Regions from separate parts of the Oceanobacillus sp. NCCP-135 genome, predicted to be linked through region 1. Evidence: riboswitches for the same ligand, from Rfam matches in the RefSeq annotation. Region 1 holds a riboswitch; the other holds the start of a gene.
What was found. A riboswitch is a leader RNA that binds a small molecule or an ion and turns the genes downstream of it on or off. The one in region 1 is predicted to bind cyclic di-GMP.
Positions count from the first base shown of each region.

Region 2: another riboswitch for cyclic di-GMP. It lies ahead of AC6HVZ_RS06195 (anti-repressor SinI family protein); the one in region 1 lies ahead of AC6HVZ_RS03125 (competence type IV pilus major pilin ComGC).

Region 1 covers NZ_BAAKSZ010000003.1:54,512-64,183, reverse strand. Annotated here, with positions in the region: gene AC6HVZ_RS03140 (hypothetical protein) at 1-529, opposite strand, end outside; gene pilM (type IV pilus biogenesis protein PilM) at 542-1,450, opposite strand; gene AC6HVZ_RS03130 (prepilin peptidase) at 1,463-2,218, opposite strand; gene AC6HVZ_RS03125 (competence type IV pilus major pilin ComGC) at 2,332-2,673, opposite strand; cyclic di-GMP riboswitch class II at 2,711-2,795, opposite strand; gene AC6HVZ_RS03120 (type II secretion system F family protein) at 2,842-4,038, opposite strand; gene AC6HVZ_RS03115 (type IV pilus twitching motility protein PilT) at 4,042-5,082, opposite strand; gene AC6HVZ_RS03110 (GspE/PulE family protein) at 5,094-6,719, opposite strand; gene AC6HVZ_RS03105 (hypothetical protein) at 6,760-7,176, opposite strand; gene AC6HVZ_RS03100 (type II secretion system protein) at 7,169-7,597, opposite strand; gene AC6HVZ_RS03095 (PulJ/GspJ family protein) at 7,660-8,508, shown strand; gene AC6HVZ_RS03090 (metal-dependent hydrolase) at 8,549-9,229, opposite strand; gene AC6HVZ_RS03085 (PspA/IM30 family protein) at 9,317-9,672, opposite strand, start outside.
Region 2 covers NZ_BAAKSZ010000006.1:64,389-74,060, reverse strand. Annotated here, with positions in the region: gene AC6HVZ_RS06220 (TasA family protein) at 1-229, shown strand, start outside; gene AC6HVZ_RS06215 (TasA family protein) at 298-867, shown strand; gene tapA (amyloid fiber anchoring/assembly protein TapA) at 1,012-1,869, shown strand; gene sipW (signal peptidase I SipW) at 1,866-2,444, shown strand; gene AC6HVZ_RS06200 (TasA family protein) at 2,487-3,158, shown strand; cyclic di-GMP riboswitch class I at 3,320-3,405, shown strand; gene AC6HVZ_RS06195 (anti-repressor SinI family protein) at 3,426-3,557, shown strand; gene AC6HVZ_RS06190 (helix-turn-helix domain-containing protein) at 3,636-3,962, shown strand; gene AC6HVZ_RS06185 (RNA polymerase sigma factor) at 4,072-4,590, shown strand; gene AC6HVZ_RS06180 (anti sigma factor C-terminal domain-containing protein) at 4,590-5,633, shown strand; gene AC6HVZ_RS06175 (VanZ family protein) at 5,706-6,212, shown strand; gene AC6HVZ_RS06170 (hypothetical protein) at 6,507-6,665, shown strand; gene nagB (glucosamine-6-phosphate deaminase) at 6,734-7,465, shown strand; gene AC6HVZ_RS06160 (YigZ family protein) at 8,067-8,717, opposite strand; gene AC6HVZ_RS06155 (sensor histidine kinase) at 8,890-9,672, shown strand, end outside.

The sequences.
Region 1 (9,672 bases):
CAAGCTCCTCTACAATGGTTTCAGTATTTAAAAAGCAAGTTAACGTTGCTTGATAAGCTGATTCGATACTGCTTACCGCAGTTAATTGTACATCTATTACATAATTTCTTTCTAATAATAACGCAATATAATCAGCCACAGCTTCAAGTGTTGAGAAGTCTGCATCAATGATGAATTGGTTTTCCCCTACATAATCATAACCTATTAGTTGATCTGGAGTAGATAATAAACCAAGCATTTCCTCATATAAAGTAACAGCAGGAAGTTTTTCAACTTGTAATTTCGTAATATCTGCTAGTAACTGCTGAAGATGCTGCATGCTGGCATTTTCTTTTTGATATTCTTCCAGTAAATTGGCAAACTTGCTGATTTTTATTTGTTCAGATTCCATTACATTAGCTGCATTATTCTTTTGAACGAGTAGCACACCAATGACTAAAGCGAGCAATACAACGAACACAATCCCCAAAAATATGGGAGCAGTATATTTATTTGCTTTCTTTTCTAACAAGTTAATTTCTGTATTCATCACTAAACCCCTTTATAAATCCCTTTTCATTGCCAATCCAAGAACATCCATATATTTAATCGGTAGCACTTCTTGCGCAAAATCATAGATTGGCAAATTTATCGCTTCAGACAGATTGACTCTCGCAGCTGATAAATATGAAAAGTCACCTGATAACAGTAATTTATTGATCCGATCTTCACCTTTTGTAATGGAATACTGATAAAAATCAATAATTCGATTAATCTCAATAATATACTCATTGATTATCTGAATAGCTGATTCTTCACTCATATCTTCCTGTTCGGCTTCTACTTTCATATACCTCGTAAAGATAGCTTTATGGTTTTGAAATGCTGTCAATACAACTGCATCCTGATTCCAATGGATAAGTAAGAGAGCTTCTTTTTGGTCTTGTTGTTTTGAATAATAATAACGATAGACAGATAGGGACGTTAGATCTGCCACCATTGGCTTTAGATCTGTTTCTGCTAAAACCTTTTCAAATGCGGTTAATTTTTCTTTTGGATAAGCAAAAAATAAAATATTCCTCTTTGATTCATCTACATCCAGGAATTCAAACGCTATTGCCGGATTTGCAAATGGCAAATAAAAGCTATTGCCAATCTGCGTTCTAATATAGCTATCTGCTTCTTCCTTCGATAAGGCTTTAGGTATTTGTAACTTCCGAATAACAACCGTATCATCAGGAACAGAAAAATAAACCTTTCTCCGTTTCCATTTATTTTCATGGACAAGTCGGTTAACGATTTCCAAAAGAATTGGTCTGTTTATAATTGTTCCATCTTTCATTGTATCTTTTGGCAATTCCACTTCCCCGTATGCCTCTGGGGTTTCGACAGAATTATTTTTAGTAAAAGCGTAACGTAATACCCGATTCGTAATAACAATATGTAATCTTCCATTATTCATAAATCCCATGTTGTCACCCGCTTATATGAAATAATTAAAATACCATTTAAGTAAAGAATCTCCGTAAAAATAGGTAATCAATGTTGCAATGACAATGTAAGGTCCAAATGGTACTGGCTGCTTTCGATCAATTAATTTGAATAAAAGCAGCAGCATACCAATAACGGCACCAATTATACAGGACAGAAAAAAAGCCAATAAGACTTTATCAACCCCTAAAACAATACCCAACACCCCGAACAGCTTCATATCCCCTGCACCCATGCCACCACGACTTACTAAGATAATTATTGCTAGAAGTACAAATCCGATGATCGCACCCAGAATAGATGACCACCATGGATCAAGTGGATGGATGATACGAGCGATAATGAAAAGAGGCAAGAAAAATAGGAGTACTTTGTTTGGGATTAGCATGTATTTACCATCAGACACCAGAATGATCATGAGCATGGAAACAAGTAGTAATGCTGTAATTAATTCTATATTTAATCCTTTTTTGATGTAGCTTAATGCAAATAAAATTCCTGTGGATAATTCAATTGTCGGATAAATATATGAAATTTTTTCATTGCAATGACGACATTTCGCTCCTTGGATGACAAAAGATAGTAGTGGTATATTTTCATACCAGGTTAATTGATGTGTGCAGTTTGGACAGATGGAGCGGTCATTTGCAAAGGGTATGTTATTTGGCAGGCGTAATCCTACAACGTTAAAGAATGAGCCGAAAATTAGGCCGAAGAGGAAGAATAATAGAATTAGAGAGATGTTCATGTAGTTGCTCCTTATTATATATAAAATAGTAATTGAAGAAAACGCCCTGCAACTGATAGAAGCATAGGCGCTAAATTTTACAAATTAAATTATTTTATTACTAACTATCACTTTCACTCTCTTGTTTCATAAACAAACGAACCACCATTGTTTTTTACAATTACTTTATTAGAGTCCTCGAAACCTTCAGGAATAGCATCTAAAAATCCATCATCTACTAAGTCCTTTAATGTGTATGAATCCTTTTGTTCTCCAGAGACATATGCAAGTCTTGCTGCATTTTCAAATAAATCCATATTTGCTTCAAGAGCATCATCTTCAGATTTACTAATCACATTCCCAATACTCGGTACCGCTATCGCCAAAATAATCCCCAAAATAACAATAACTGCCAATAACTCAACTAAAGTAAATCCTTTTTCTTTTTTCAACACTTTTTTCAAGCGTTCCAGCATAAAATCTCCGCCTCTCATTATGTAAGTTTTTAAATTAAACTCAGAAGGCCGGTTGCACTACATACTCCAGAATACCCAAGTGCCCATGGTAAAGGTACTCTTTCATCATATCCTACTTTTATCCTAATTCTATTATAATACATATAGTTACAAATATCTACTAATTTACTATAAATTCTCAAACATAGAAAACATTGGAATAACAACCGCAGCAATGATACTACCAACAATTACCGTTAAAATAATAATCATAAGTGGTTCAATCAATGTCTTAATTCTATTGGATAATTGTTCTACTTCTTCTTCATAAAATTCAGCAGCTTTTAATAGCATATGGTCTAAAGTCCCAGTTTTTTCGCCGATTTGCATCATTTGAATAACGAGTGCAGGAAATGCCCAATGCCCTTTCATTGGCTTTGTCATCGATTCCCCGGTTTCGAGTGACTTTCTAGACTGCCTCAGCACATTTAGGATAACACGGTTTCCAACAACCTTCTCAGTGATTTCGACAGATTGTAAGATAGGCACAGAACTGTTCACCAATATACTTAACGTTTGTGTCATACGAACCAATACACCCTTATGAACAAGAACTCCGAGAAATGGAAATTTCATCTTCAATCGATCTACCTGATATACAAATGTATCATTCTGCATGAAATATTTAAAAATTACTAGACCAAGTACAACGACTACAAGAAGCACCCACCAAAATGCTCCCACCCAATCGCTAATGGTCAGAATAAATTGGGTATATGGCGGGATCTCCTCACCAAATGAGTTAAACAGGCTAACAAATTGTGGCACAATAAATACTAATAAAAATATACTTAAAAACAATGTAATTATCCCAACAACACTTGGATAAAGAAGTGCTGAAACTACTTTTTGTTTATTTCGATATTCTTTCTCATAGTAATCAGCCATTTGGTTGAGAATTTCATCCAGCTTACCACTTACTTCCCCCGCCTGAATCATATTAACAAGCAATGTCGGAAAAACCAATGGATTTCGTTCTGCAGCTTTCGAAAGAGCCTCTCCTTGCTCAAGCCGCTTGTCAATATCAACAAGCGCAGTTCGTAATGCATAATTTTCCGTTTGCTTCATCATTGTTTTTGTTGAATCAGAAATAGAAATTCCTGCATGAATTAATGTGGAATATTGTCTTAGGAAAATAACAAAATCTTTATTTTTAACCTTCTTATTTAAAATAATATCTTTATTCCATGGTTTTGTCTCATCGATGTCAAAAATAATCAGACCGCTTTTTTCCAGTTGTATCAATGCAGCTTTTTTCGAATCTGCCTCAATTTTTCCGTTTATTTTCTGGCCAGATAGTCTTTTTCCACTATATTGATAGTTCACCTGTTAAACACCCCTTTCCTGCATAAAAGGAGCGGCCGTCTCATAAGTTATTTGATCTTCCTGGAGCAATCGCTTTAGGTCCATTTCAAGTGTGTGCATCCCCTGATCCTTCGAAGTTTGTAATACATTTTGCACCTGATGCAGTTTTTCGTTGCGAATTAAATTTTTCACTGCAGCTGTATTGATAAGGACCTCGGTTGCAACACGACGATCCTGCTTATCTTTTGTAATCAGCAATCGCTGGGAAACTACGGCCTTCAGAATCGTTGATAGCTGGATGCGTATTTGTGTTTGCTGTTCTGCCGGAAATACGTCAATGATCCGCTCAATTGTTGATACTGCATCTGTTGTATGTAATGTTGCTAAAACCAAATGACCTGTTTCTGCAGCGGTAATCGCTGTTGAAATTGTTTCCAAATCACGCATTTCCCCAACTAAAATAACATCAGGATCCTGCCTGAGACTAGCTCTAAGTCCATTTACAAAACTATTCGTGTCAAAACCAATTTCTCGTTGATCGATAATAGATTGCTGATGTGTATGTATGTATTCGATTGGGTCTTCCAATGTAATTATATGCTTCTGCATGGTCTGATTCATGTAATCGATCATGGACGCAAGAGTTGTACTCTTGCCACTGCCTGTTGGTCCTGTAACTAAGACGAGACCCTGTGGCTGATGAACAATTTCTTTGGTAATAGCTGGTAAATACAGTTCTTCAATGGTTGGGATTTTTGTTGGTACAATCCGAATCGCCAATGACAACTCACCACGCTGATAAAATGTATTAATCCGAAATCTCGAAACGCCATTAATCCCATAAGAAAAATCAAGTTCGCGATTTTCTGCCAGCTGTTTCATATGTTCATTCGAAATAATTTCTTTTACAATCTGTTCCGTATCAGATGGTTCAAGTTTAGCTGCAACTTGTTCAATTAAGTTACCATTTACCCGAAAAATTGGAGCCTTGCCAATTGTTAAATGTACGTCAGATGCCTTTTTATAATAAGCTTCTGTTAACCATCTATCAAATATCTCACTCATAAAGATTCTCCCTATAATTGTATTGAGACCTGCATGATTTCCTCCATGGAAGTCAATCCAGATTTTACCTTTTCCAGCCCATCTTGAATCAGAAAAGCCATACCCTGATCTCCCGCATAGGAACGAATTTCTGCAATCGATTTATTATTTAGCAGCATGCTTTTTATCGCATCATCGAGCACCATAACTTCCTGTACTGCTATTCTTCCACGGTATCCTTGTTGGTGACATACGCTGCAGCCTTGTCCATAATATACATGATTCACTTCTACCCCATTACTTAGAAATATTTCTTTTTCCATTTTCGTAGGCTCTCTTTTTGTTAAACAATCACGGCATAACCTGCGAACTAATCGCTGTGCCACAATTCCAGCTAATGATGACACAACTAAATACGGTTCAATGCCCATATCAATTAATCTTGGGATCGTATCAATTGCACTATTTGTATGCAAAGTACTAAACACCAAATGTCCTGTCAGTGACGCACGAATAGCAATTTCTGCTGTTTCCTGGTCACGGATCTCACCGACCATGATAATATTCGGATCCTGTCTTAAGATTGACCGTAACCCATTGGCAAATGTAAGCCCAATAATACTATTCACCTGTACTTGATTAATCCCTTCCAGCTGGAATTCAACCGGATCTTCAACGGTAACAATATTTACATTTTCTGTATTTAATTGATTTATTGATGCATAAAGTGTAGACGTTTTCCCTGATCCAGTTGGTCCTGTTAATAAAACGAGACCGGATGGCTGGGAAATCAGCTGATTGTATTTTTTACGGTTTTCCTCTGAGAAATTTAATTCACTTAGATGCATAAGGGCATTATTTAAATCGAGAATTCGTATAACGATTTTTTCACCATGAACCGTTGGAAGACAGGATATTCTGAGATCAACCGGTGTTACGCCAACCGTTGTTTTAATTCTACCGTCCTGCGGCAGCCTTGTCTGGGTAATATTCAAATCGGCCAATATTTTTATACGGGCAACCAACGAATTCTGCATCTGTCTTGGGATGATCTTTTCCGTCTTTAACCTTCCATCAATTCGGTACCGGACGTGGACATTCATTTCCTGAGGGTCAATATGAATATCACTTGCCTTTAGTTGGATACCGGTATTCAGCAGCTGATCCAGCAGTTGAATAACTGGAGCTTCCTCAACGCCATCTGGATTTTCTACGGTCATTTCCATTTCATTTTTAAAATAATATTTGTTGATCGCATACAGGATATCATCCTTCGCTGCAATAACCGGTGAGATACTAAAACCTGAAGACATTTCTAAATCATCAATGATGTAATAATCCATGGGATCCTTCATTGCAACCATTAGTGAATTATCCTGAATCCTTAACGGCATAATATAATTTCGTTGCGCCATTTCCTCAGGTACATAGCCAAGTACATGCTCATCAATCGGATAGCGATATAATGAAACATGCGGGATACCTAATTGAAACTCCAACACCTCGATAAGCTGCCGTTCTGTAATAAAACCAAGCTCAAGCAAAGCATCTCCAAGCTTCTGGTCGCTCTTTTTATTTTCCAATGCTTCATGTACTTGATCGTTCGTCACAAGTCCGGCATCCTGCAATAGGTCGCCCAGGCGTTTACGTGTGATCATTGGGATTCCTCGCTTTCATTGAATTAGATAATTACTTCGATTACTCCCATTTAATATTAATTTTATTTTCTAATACGATTTCTCTATTTGAAGAAACACCAATACTTTGATAAGAAATAGATTCTGGTTGATCTTCTAAATCAAATTCATCGATTACTATTTCAAAACATTTATTAGAATCTAAGCAATATTCTTCGTTTGGAATCCTTTCTTCCAGATATTGGTCAAGCGGGAGCGGTGGATCATCATTATTATTAAAGTCATCTAAAACACGTTCGACATAATCTATTCCCATTTCTGCAATAAGCTGGGCATCTATTTGTTTCTCCATAGTAGTTACTTGCTTAGTTGTATTTGTCAATTGAGTAAACAGTCCCAATATAAATACAAAAAATAATGTAATTAGCATTATCGTAAGCACAAGTGCAGCACCTTTTTCATTTTTAAAATTACTCATCCGATTTACCTTTTATGTATGTATACGATTCACTGACCAAACGATCATTTCCTGAAAAGATCTTTATGTTCGTTCGATATAAATTTATGTCCATTTCTTTACATACATTCAATTTCGCTTCATATATTTCTCCATTTAAAGAATAATCCTCAAAAAAAATATCCCCTGCTAAGTCCTCCTTACAATTGTCTATATGTTCACCAAAGAGACGAATAGCATCTTCATCTTCTTTTACATCACTAGCCACTTGACTAAGTAAATTACTAGCCACTAACTCATCATCCATATTCTGTGTCCAACTCATTATTTGCGGAAAAATTGGTAGAAATACTGCAATTACCATTCCTAATAGAGTAATGGATGCTATAATTTCAATCAGAGTAAACCCATTACTATTCATTTTTCTAAATTTATTATACAATGGAATTCACACCTTTTGCTGTGACTTTTTTCCTATTATACCATTTTACAGGATGTGTATCTATGAAAATTAGACTGTTTCATAATGAAAAAGGCCTAACATTAGTAGAGCTACTGGCAGCTCTTGGATTATTTAGCCTTGTAATTGCTCTATCTTCCGGTATCATTATGCAGCTTATAGGAAGTGAGCAAAATACAAGTGCATCCATTAACCTTAAGCAAGAAATCAATGTACTGACTAGCGAGCTAAGAAGCCGGTTTTATGAAGGGAAGAACGAAATTTGTTTTTCACCAGATAAGGACATAAAAATAACAGACTATCAGATCGTAAATGGTGATGAAAAACAGCTGTCTACTGGAAACTGTGTTATTGGCGTGGACAATGAAAAACCGATGAAACTGGATATTAGGTTTGCGAATAGCAAGGAAGATCAAAATTTTCATCTAAAAACCACCTGGACAGGAAGAGAAGTATATGAAGTTACTCTAGAAAAAGAAACAGAATGCGAAGAAAATGATTGCAGTGGAGATGATGGAGAAGACGAAGGTAATTACTCCGAACTTGCTTGCGTAACGAATGGTGCTGTTTTATTAAATAAAAAGGCGAAATTAATGAAAGATGTCTGCCCTAATGACAAATATATTGTAAGAGGAGCCCTGTCTACAAATTATCCCTTTTCCCTGCAACATGACGGGATAATATTGGAAATAGTAGGATCTGCTTATTTTGGAAAGGGAATTGAAATTGCTAAAAACACCAAATTACAGATAAAGGGAGCAGCTACATTTAATCAAAGAGTAAAATTAAAAAAAGATAGTTTGATTGATATTAAAGGTAGTGCAATTTTTACTGAGGTCGACCTACACAAAGGTGCGAGGATTATTGTACAGGGACAACAGTATAAACCTTGAAGTCATCAAAAGGAGCAGCATTCCTGCTGCTCCTTTTGTTTTACAATTCCAGTTCTTCCCCAATCCTCATCGCTTTACCTTCACCAGTCTTAACTTTCTTTGCCCAGCCTTGTGCATCCTGCTCAACAACCGGAAACGTATTATAATGCACAGGCACTACAATCTTCGCCTTAATCCAGTCAGCAGCAATCAGCGCATCTTCTGGTCCCATTGTAAAGTTATCACCAATTGGAACGAAGGCAATATCAATTTGATTCATTTCCCCATACATTTTCAAATCGGTGAACAATGCAGTATCACCAACATGGTAAATCGTCTTCCCTTCAACCGTCAGCAAAATTCCCCCAGGCATACCACCATAGATCATTGTGCCATCTTCTTCTATAAAAGAAGACCCATGAAAAGCTTGGGTGAATTTCACACGGCCAAATGCAAAATGATGTGCACCACCAATATGCATGGGATGTGTATTTAATCCTTTTGTTCCTAAGTAATTGGCTAACTCATTCGGTGCAACGACTAAAGAATCATTTCGCTTTGCAATTTCCTCCGTATCACCGACATGATCATTATGCGCATGTGTTAATAATATAACATCTGCTTCAACCGTATTTGCATCTAAATCACATGTATCGTTTCCCGAAATAAATGGATCAATTAATATTTTATGCGTTTCTGTTTCAACTTTTACAACAGAATGTCCATGATAAGATACTTTCACTTTAATCTCTCCTCACATTAACTATTTACCCACATACAAGATTGTTCCCATATATGAGTATTCTATATCCTCTACCCGATCTGCAAATTACTTATTCATTTTCTCTTTTAATGCAGCTAATTCTTTATCCACACTGCTTTCCTCAAGTTGTTTAAATTCATCTTCCAGCGTGCGGGATGATTGCTTGAGATCCTCTGACGTTTCTGCCTCGGCTTCAAATTGTAAAACCTTTTCTTCCATTCGTTCAAAGCCTTGTTTAGATTCATCACCACCTACTGATGACATGGTTCGATTCATTTTCGTTTTTGTTTTAGCAGTCTCTGCACGTGCTTTTAATGAATCTTTTCTCAATTTCATTTGATTATATTCTTTTTTCATTTCGTCTAATTTCTCGTTTATTTCAGTAGAATCACTTTTCGCTTTTGCCCATGATTCATTTAACA
Region 2 (9,672 bases), on a different contig from region 1:
TTGGTCAACGACTTTGGCAGAACTTAAGAATGCTTCCCCTGAATTAGTACAAGAGAAATTCTGGTTAGTATTCTGGGAAGAGAGAGGTTTGGCACCAGGAACAAATGATACATTCTTTGTGCAATTTGAATTCGTTGATAACGGAGAAGATCAGAATCAATTCCAAGGAGACAGTTTAGAACTTGAATGGACTTTCGATGCACAACAGACAGAAGGAGAAGCAAAATAATATCGGAAAGATAAGGGAGAAACATTTCTCCCTTATCTTCCTTACATTAAGCAAGGGAGGTTATTTACATGAAAAGTGTAAAACGAAATTTACTTACTGCAGCTTTTGTTGGTTTTTTAGGAATAAACCTGATTTTCGGTGGGACATTTGCCTACTTTAATGACACGGAAGCTACCAACAACACTTTCGCAACGGGTTTGTTGGATTTAGGAATTAATAAAGAGACCATTATTCAAATAGAAGACATTGTGCCAGGGGATACGATAAATGGCCATTTTGAACTGACAAATGACGGAACTGTAGATATAAAAGAAGTAATTCTTCATTCTTCCTATGATGTGGTTGATAAGGGATTACCAAATAATGGGGATGATCTGGGAGAACATATTCAGGTGGAGTATTTATATCATGTAAACGGTAAAGAAAATATCGTATTTAAGAAAATGCTATCCGAATTAAATGATAATCCGCAGCTGATTCTCGATGAATTCCCCGTTAAAAGCAATATAGAGAAATTCACGGTGCGTTTTCACTTTGTAGATAATGGGGAAATTCAAAACCATTTTCAAAATGATGAACTAAAGTTGAAATGGGAATTTGAAGCTATCCAAAGAGATGGAAAGCCAGCTTTCAATTGATTTTTAAAAATAGCTTTGTATTCAAGATAATGGGGGAAGAAAAGTCTTCTCCCAACTGTTTATAGCTATTCAAAAGCACATAATATGAATTCTGTGTTCCTGAATATATATAAATTTTGTGTTATCAGAAAGGGTGGAGAGTCTTTGAGATTTTCTAGACTGAGAAAATTTAAATCAAAAAATAATCGGTTTATTTTGACTAGTAAATTAGTGCTTATCTGGTATCTGTTGCTATTATCTGCAGCCTATTTCACCTCTGATACTACAGCCCACTTTAATGATAAGCTGAAGGCGAACGGAGGAATAACCATTGGTGCCTGGGAAACGGAGGATTCTAATAAAGAATTATGGGAACTGGCATTTATTGATCATGGAAATCAAAATTTCGATTCATGTGAACAACTGACTATAAACAGAAATATTAAAAATGTAGGCGATGGAGATATGGAGACTGAAAGTACATATGAAGTGTACTATATTGAAAATGGCAATCCCCAGAAGCATGGTGAAAAAACGAAGCTTGGAGAAGGAGAAGGAATTATTAAAGCATTGAAAAGTGGTGAATCAACTGAACTGACCTTTAAAACAGGATTACCTGGAAGATATATTTTTAAGGCTTATCAGTATAATGAACAGTCGGATTCATCGGAAATTTGGAGTAAGGAAATCAAAGTTGATTGCGGTTCTGGGCAAAAACCGAAGAAGCAAGAAATAGATAGTGTATCAACCGAAGAAGAAAATTCAAAACAGGAAAAGCCGGTGAAGGAAAAAGCTGCAAAAAATGAGACGGAAAGTACCGAAATCAGTATTGAAAAGGAAAACGTTAAAAAAGCAGGGGAAGAAAGGAAGGAAAATGAAATAAAAGAAGCGAAAACTGAAGAAGAAAATCCTGCTGAACAAAAAACGGAAGACAGTCAGGCAGCTAAACAAGCAGAAACTAAAGAAGAAACAACAGAAGAAACAGAGGTCAGCAATTCAAATGGAGAAGGTGAAGGCGAATGAAAAAACGTATCTTGTTAAAATGGATAAATCGACTTGTAACAAGTGTACTTATGATTTTACTGGTCGGTGTAGCTTTACTGGTACTTTCCACCAAATTATCCGGTGGAGAACCAGAAGTATTCGGATATCAGCTAAAAACGGTTCTTTCTGGATCAATGGAACCCGAGATACAAACAGGTTCCATTATCGCAATTCAGTCTGTTGCAGGAGAAAAAACAGGCACATTTAAAAAAGGTGATGTAATAACATTTATGGAAGAAGACAATAAATTAGTTACACACAGAATTACGGAAACTCAGGAAACAAATAGTGGAGTTTTGTATACAACGAAAGGGGACAATAATAATGCCCAGGACAGAAACCCTGTTCTGGCCGAAAATGTTGTAGGTGTATATACAGGTTTTACCATACCGTTTGTTGGATACTTCATTGAATTTGCACAATCACCGAATGGAGCCATATTATTTCTCATTGTTCCAGGTATACTAATGCTCGGATATTCTGCATTTTCCATATGGAGAACATTAAGTCAGCTGGAAAAGCAAAATATAGATAAGACTGCGGATGCGAAATAATTTTTTTGAAAAAATGAAAAGTCTTACAAGAGGAAGATGTCCATGAATACTAATAAGCTGAAAAGCTTTATATTAGCGATAGTAACTGGCTTTATAATCGCTGTTAGTGCCTCAGACATCATGTTTGCAGCGGATACAGCAGATGAACAGGAGATTTCGATCGAGATACTGCCGGAGAGTGTCTTATTTAATGTAGATAATATGAAGCCAGGGGATTGGGCTCCGAGAAAAGTTGTTATTAAAAATAACGGAAAACTAGATTTTCATTATTTTGTTACAATACAAAACGAGAATGACTCCAAAAAGTTATTCAATGAACTAATCCTTGAAGTCAAGACAGAAGATTTTGAGTTATATAATGGAAAACTTAAAGACTTTAAAGAATTTCCAAAAAGAAGTTTATCATTGATGGACGAAGAGGAGCTGGAGTTTACCATTAGATTCCCAGAGCATCTAGGGAATGAATATCAGGGATTACAGACTCAATTTTCTTTACTGTTTACTGCCGAAAGTGAAGAAAGCAGTCGTGATGCTGCGAAGATAAGTGGCATGATAGGGAGTAGCGGCAGTTCTCAGGGTGTAGGACTTTTTCTTCCAGATACTGCAACCAATATGTTTACAATTTTACTGATGGGGGCATTGCTTATCTTTTTCGGCGGGTTGATCCTTCTTATTAATAAAAAGATCAAAAATGCAAATAAAACGAGAGTATAGGTCTTCTTAAATTCTCAAATAGATCATTTACATAAATTCTACTATCGACATATATATGTAGTTTATTCTGAATAGAACAGCAAAACTAGTCTTATTCTGACAAAACAAGCCACCCAAATAGCTTTGTATCTATAGTATAATAGTCTTAAATCTAAAGTAATATTTGAAAAAGGCAAACTTATTGAAAAATAGGGACGCAAAGTCACGGGTCTAAGGTCGATTTGGCTAAGACGGCTGGATTGTCGGTATAAAAATGGGGGACGGAATATGAATAATACGGTGGAAAGTGTTTCTCTTGATTATGAGTGGGTAAAGTTAATGAAGGAAGCAAAAACAATGGGGTTAACTGTAGAGGAAATCCGTCTATTCTTAACGGAGGCGGGGGAAACTACAAAATGATAAAAAGAACTTGTGCTATATATAGAACTGCTCAGCTATTTTATGATATAATTCCCTTTGAAAGTAGGTGAGGGAAACTTGATCGGTGAAAAAATAAAACAGTTGCGCCAAAATAAAAAGATGTCTCTATCAGAATTAGCCGAAAAAGCGGGTGTGGCTAAATCATACCTGAGTTCAATTGAACGGAACCTTCAATCCAATCCATCTATTCAGTTTATCGAAAAGATCGGCAAAGTATTAGGTGTTTCCGTAAATGAATTAATACAAGAAAATAATGCAGTACAAACAGATAATCTGGATGATGAATGGCTGGATATTGTGCAGGAAGCAATGAATTCGGGCGTAACAAAAGAACAATTTAAAGAATACCTGGAATTTAATAAATGGCGAAATAAACAAGATTAAAAAAACTGTAGAGCGATATGCACTACAGTTTTTTTTGGTGTGTTTTTAAAAATCGTGTAACAAATTCCGATGTATTTCGTTTTATTATACAGAGGGGGGAGGAAGTTGGTTGAAAAAGCACATATTTACGGAGCTCTTTGAGCAGTATCAGCTTCCTCTATTTCGTTATTTGGTGCAAATGACACGAAATCGTGAGCTAGCTGAGGAATTGCTTCAGGAAACTTTTTATAGGGCAATGGTTTCCCTAAAGGTTAAAAATATACTTCAAGCGAGGGCATGGCTATTTAAGGTAGCCCGTCATTTATATATCGATTCTGTTAGAAAGTCAAACGCTGAGCAGCGAATGGTTGATAAGCTAAAAATGGAACATATATCAATCAGTGATCTGGGAAACCCCGAACAGCAAGTGGAAAAAAGAACAAAGCAGGAGGAGCTGGAAGAAGTGATGGGTATGCTTCCTGAACGAATGCAGACAATTTTATATCTGAGGGAAATACAGGGATTAACCTATAAGGAGCTTTCTACCACAATGAATCTAACAGAAAGCCAGGTAAAAACAACACTGCACCGTGCGCGGCAAAAGTTTCGAGAGTGTGATGAGCGGTTGAGGAAAGGAGATTTGGACTAATGAAAAAAGATGATGTGTTATCAGAGTGGAATGAAAAAGAAGTAAAAGTAGATAAAAATAGTGCTCGGAAATTAGTATGGCAGACAAGGCTTTCCATTACATTTACAGTTGTACGAATACTGTTAATCATTTTCTTTTTGTATTTATTATATATCATTCCTGTTAGTGTTTTCTATGATATGTCTGGAAAGCAAGCAGAATTTGACCGGTTAGTTACAACCATTGTAGAAACAAGAAATCCGGGGATAGCAGTGGAAAAACATGGCTTCCCCCGTGCAGAAATCAATTCATTCTTAACACAGGAAACCAGTCTCACTTTATATCGTAATATAGGCGCATGGGAAGTTGTAGTTGGAGAAGTAGCAGCTAAGAAAACGCTTTTTGGTGAGGTGAAGATAAATCTCAATTTTGATCGTAGGTACTTAAATGAAAATGCTACACAATCCTATGCAGTAGCACCTGATTTATTGGGAGAAACTTACACTGAGAATAACGCCCATTTAAGTAACTTAACATTATCACAACTGGAAAAAATGAACGATGGTTTTGTTGCTCAAGTGCAATTTTCCACCATTGAATCAATGAATCCCGAAGAACTAATAAATATCCTTTCTGATTACGATGTACAGGTTTATCAGATGCCTATTTACGGAGGAGAACTAACGGATAGTGATGTCAGCAATTACACGAGCTATGGTCGGGCAAGTCAATTTACCTTCGTGCCATCATTAATGCTAAGGCCGTTTATAGAGTACGATGAAAAAAATCGACATTCTTCATCATTTGGTTCTTTATCCGGAGAAGGTAGTATTGTTAAGGCAGAGAATCAATTTTACCAAGATATAGAATGGCTAATGGAACATGGAAACTATCAGGATAAGAAATTGGATAAAGCGAGGTTAGCCTATATTAAAGAAAACGGCATGCAGGTCTACGGAGCAACAGTGACAGGACCTGTTCGAGAAATGAAACGGCTCATGCATGAGGAATTACTTCATCAGTTCCATTTAGGTGGCGTGGAAATCTGGAATTGGTATGAATAATTTTCGTGATTAATTTCTTCATTCAGATTATAATCAAATAGAAGGTATTCAATAAATGGAAATGGTGACAAAATGCAAAAGTATCTGTACTGGCTTTTCCCAATAACTTGGATGGGGGTAATTTTTTACTCCTCTTCTACCCCTTATGAAAAACAAAATATGAAACCATTACTCTCTCAGACGATTGATCTTTCTTTTCTAGAGCCGTTCCTGGGTTGGATTTCTTTTTCTTATCACAATTCAGTCGTTAGTGTACAAACCCATGGCGTGGAAGGTTTTATTGAATTTTTCATACGTAAAGGGGCACATGTGGGAGTTTTTTTTGTACTATTATGCTTGTTTTATATTGCCATAAAAAAGGCAGCCAGCATATTATTTAGGACAACTCTATTCATATCCTTTTTCTTGACTCTTGCATATGCTATTTTAGATGAAATTCATCAAGGCTTTACACCTAACCGTACCCCTTATATTGGAGATGTTTTATTAGATAGTTTTGGAGGACTGCTTGCTGTTTGTTGTCTAGTCGTTTTTCGACGGTGGAAAACGAAAAAAAGTATTAAAACGTCAAAAAAATAATAAAGTTGTCGAATCTATTAATGGATCAAAAATAATCTTACATTGATAACACATCACTTTTAACATAATCAGTGAAAGTTCGAGCATAGTGTTTATGTCATTAAAGCTTACACAACGCACAAATGGTAGGGATTCTAAAAAAGCATGTTATTCTTAGAATCCCTTTAAAAAAAGTAAGTTTTTAACTATTATAATAAAAAGTCGACATTTTTCGACAACAACTTCCATAATAATATGCTATAGTCCTATTTAACTAGTTTTGTAAATGTGAGTTAATTAAAAGGTGGGAATTTAATGGCTGAGCAAGAAGAGTATAAAAGAATGCTTACAAAAATGATTGATGAAACAGAAAATTATAAAATTCAATCTTCAGAAGAGTTGATTCAACTGCTTATAAAAGAATTAACGAATGGTAAACAATTCAAAGGAAATTTTCAAACACTTGCAAAATAGTTGCAATACGACTACATTTAACATTGATGTAGTTTTTTTGTTAATTGGTTAATGAAGGAGTAGATAAAATGGAAATTATAATGGTAAAGAATTATGAGGAAATGAGTAAAAAGGTCGGCACTTTAGTTATGGAGAAATTAAACCAACTAGATAAACCAGTTTTAGGGTTGGCAACAGGGTCTACGCCAGAGGGATTATACCAGTACCTCATTGATAAATATAAAGATAATGAAGTATCCTTCAAAAATGTGACAAGCTTTAACCTGGATGAATATGTAGGTTTGGAAAGAACAAATCCAAACAGCTATCACTATTACATGAATGAAAAGTTATTTAATCATATTGATATTCTTAGCAGTCAGGCCCATGTACCAAATGGATCTGTAAGCGACCTGGAAAAAGAATGTCAGGATTATGAAGCATTGATTCGTGATGCTGATCATATTGATGTTCAGCTACTTGGGATAGGAGGAAATGGTCATATCGGTTTTAATGAGCCTGGAACACCTGCTTCAAGCAGAACACATATCGTTGACTTAGACGAATCAACACGTAATGCGAATGCCAGATTCTTTTCATCTATGGATGAGGTGCCTAGCAAAGCAATAACAATGGGAATCGAAACAATCATGGAGAGCAAAGAAATTATTTTGCTTGTTTCAGGTGAAAATAAAGCAGAAGCTGTAGAAAAATTAATGAATGGTGAAATAACGGAGGACTTCCCAGCATCTATTCTGCGAAAGCATGCCCATGTTACTATAATAGCTGATGAAGCGGCATTGTCAAAGGTAAGCAAGTAGTTGGAATTTTGATATAACACTGCGAAATATCGTGTATTTACATATGAAAAAAGCTCAGTTCATTTAATGAGCTGAGCTATTCAACAAGTAAGAAGGCAGAAATGTGCTATAATGCCGCTGCGGAAATACATGTCGCTTTCCGTGGGCGGCTGATGAGCCTCCTCGAGCTAACGCTCTGTGGGGTCTCATCCAGGCCTCTGCTCCCACAGGAGTCTCCATGTATTTCCTCCGCTGATTTTTAATTTTTTCTTTCGTATTCACTGTAATGCAATGCTTAACAATCGATGTTGCACTGTACCAGCATTTGATTGGAGCGGAGGGCAGTTGACTCCTGCGGGAAAAGCACGAGTCTGAAGACCCCGCAGGAAGCGGTTTTCTTCCGAGGAGGCTGAGGCCGTGCCCGCGGAAAGCAACAGCCCGCAGCGGAAATCAAATGCGGCAGTAATTGCACATTTTATACTTGTGTGTACAACGATCTTTTATGTTTATCAAGGTTGTCAAGCCAACAATTAGAAACATTTTGGGTTGATCAAAGTTAATTGTTTGAGCTTATTTTATTGGTGCGAAAGTTGAGGACTAACCAAAAAATCATCTCCTTTATTTATTCTTCTGATGTTGAAGAAACATCCATTTCCACATAGGCAGTATTTTTTTCTTTGATTTCTGCCTGGTCACTAGTCAGGTCAATCATCCATTTCTTAAAGGCTTGTTCATTTCCCGTTTTTACATAAACGACAAATTCTACCTTCTCCAAATAGTTGATTGTCTCCAGTATATGTTCAGAATTACGTAATTCATTCTCCAGTTTACCGAGCAAAGTATAATCGACGATAATGGAGAAACCTTGCATCAATTGCCTTTTAACAACACCGGTAGTTTGGATGGCTTGGGAAGTCGTGCTGCCATAAGCACGGATTAAGCCGCCTGCTCCAAGTTTGATGCCACCAAAATACCTTGTTACAACGACAGCAGTGTCCTTTAAATTCTGCTTTTTTAATACCTCGAGCATTGGTAGTCCAGCAGTGCCACTTGGTTCACCATCATCGTTTGCTTTTTGAATTTCATTATTTTCTCCAATAATATATGCGGAACAATTATGTGTTGCATCAGGATGATTTTTTTTGATCGCTTGAATGAACTCCTGTGCTGCTGTTTCCGTTTCAACACGTCTAACATAACCGATAAAACGTGACTTTTGTATGATAATCTGATCCTTACCTTCCTGTTTGACAGTAAAATACTTTGCTAACATCCTTGCTTTTCCCTCCTTAAAGGAACATTATAGTATGTAGGAACCCTTGTGTTTACCGTGTTCTAAATGAAAGTTATGAATAATAGGAAAGAAATTCCTGCAAGTATGAAAAAAGACCCTATAAAAATTATGGAAATATACGTATAATTATAGCATAGGTTGGTGGGAGACTTTGGTACAAAAAATAAGTGATACTGCATTGGACCATGTAATTGACGAAATGATCGAAGTAGTGGAAAATAGCAAGGATGAGATTTTTAATATTAGTGAAGAAGCTCGCAAGGAGCATGAACATCTCGTTAAAGAGCTTAAGAAAACGAAAGAAAAGGTTATCCGCCACATTGAAGATGGGGATCAGCTTGAACAAAAGGTAAGATTCTCCAGACAACGTTTAGCAGAAGTAAGTAAATATTTCGATCGCTATACGGAAAGCGAAATCCGTGAAGTATATGAGAGAACACATGCGATGCAAACAAAACTGGCTATGATCCAACAGGAAGAAAAAGGGTTGCGTGAAAAACGTGATGATTTAGAAAGAAGACTGATCACATTAAGTCAAATGATTGATAGAGCAGAGGGATTGGCCAGTAAAATATCAGTCATACTTACATATCTACATGATGACTTCAGACAAGTTAATGAAATGATCGAAAGTGCAAAAGAGAAACAGGAATTTGGCTTGAAAATTATAGAAGCACAAGAGGAAGAGCGCAGAAGAATATCGAGGGAAATTCATGATGGGCCAGCTCAGATGCTTGCAAATATTTTACTTCGGTCAGAGCTGGTTGACCGTTCATTTAGAGCAAATAATGTTGAACAGGCACTTGTAGAGATAAAAAGCGTTCGTCAGATGGTTCGTTCTTCTTTATATGAAGTTCGGCGAATTATTTACGATCTTCGCCCAATGGCTTTAGATGATTTAGGTTTAATACCCACAATAAAAAAATATGTCGCA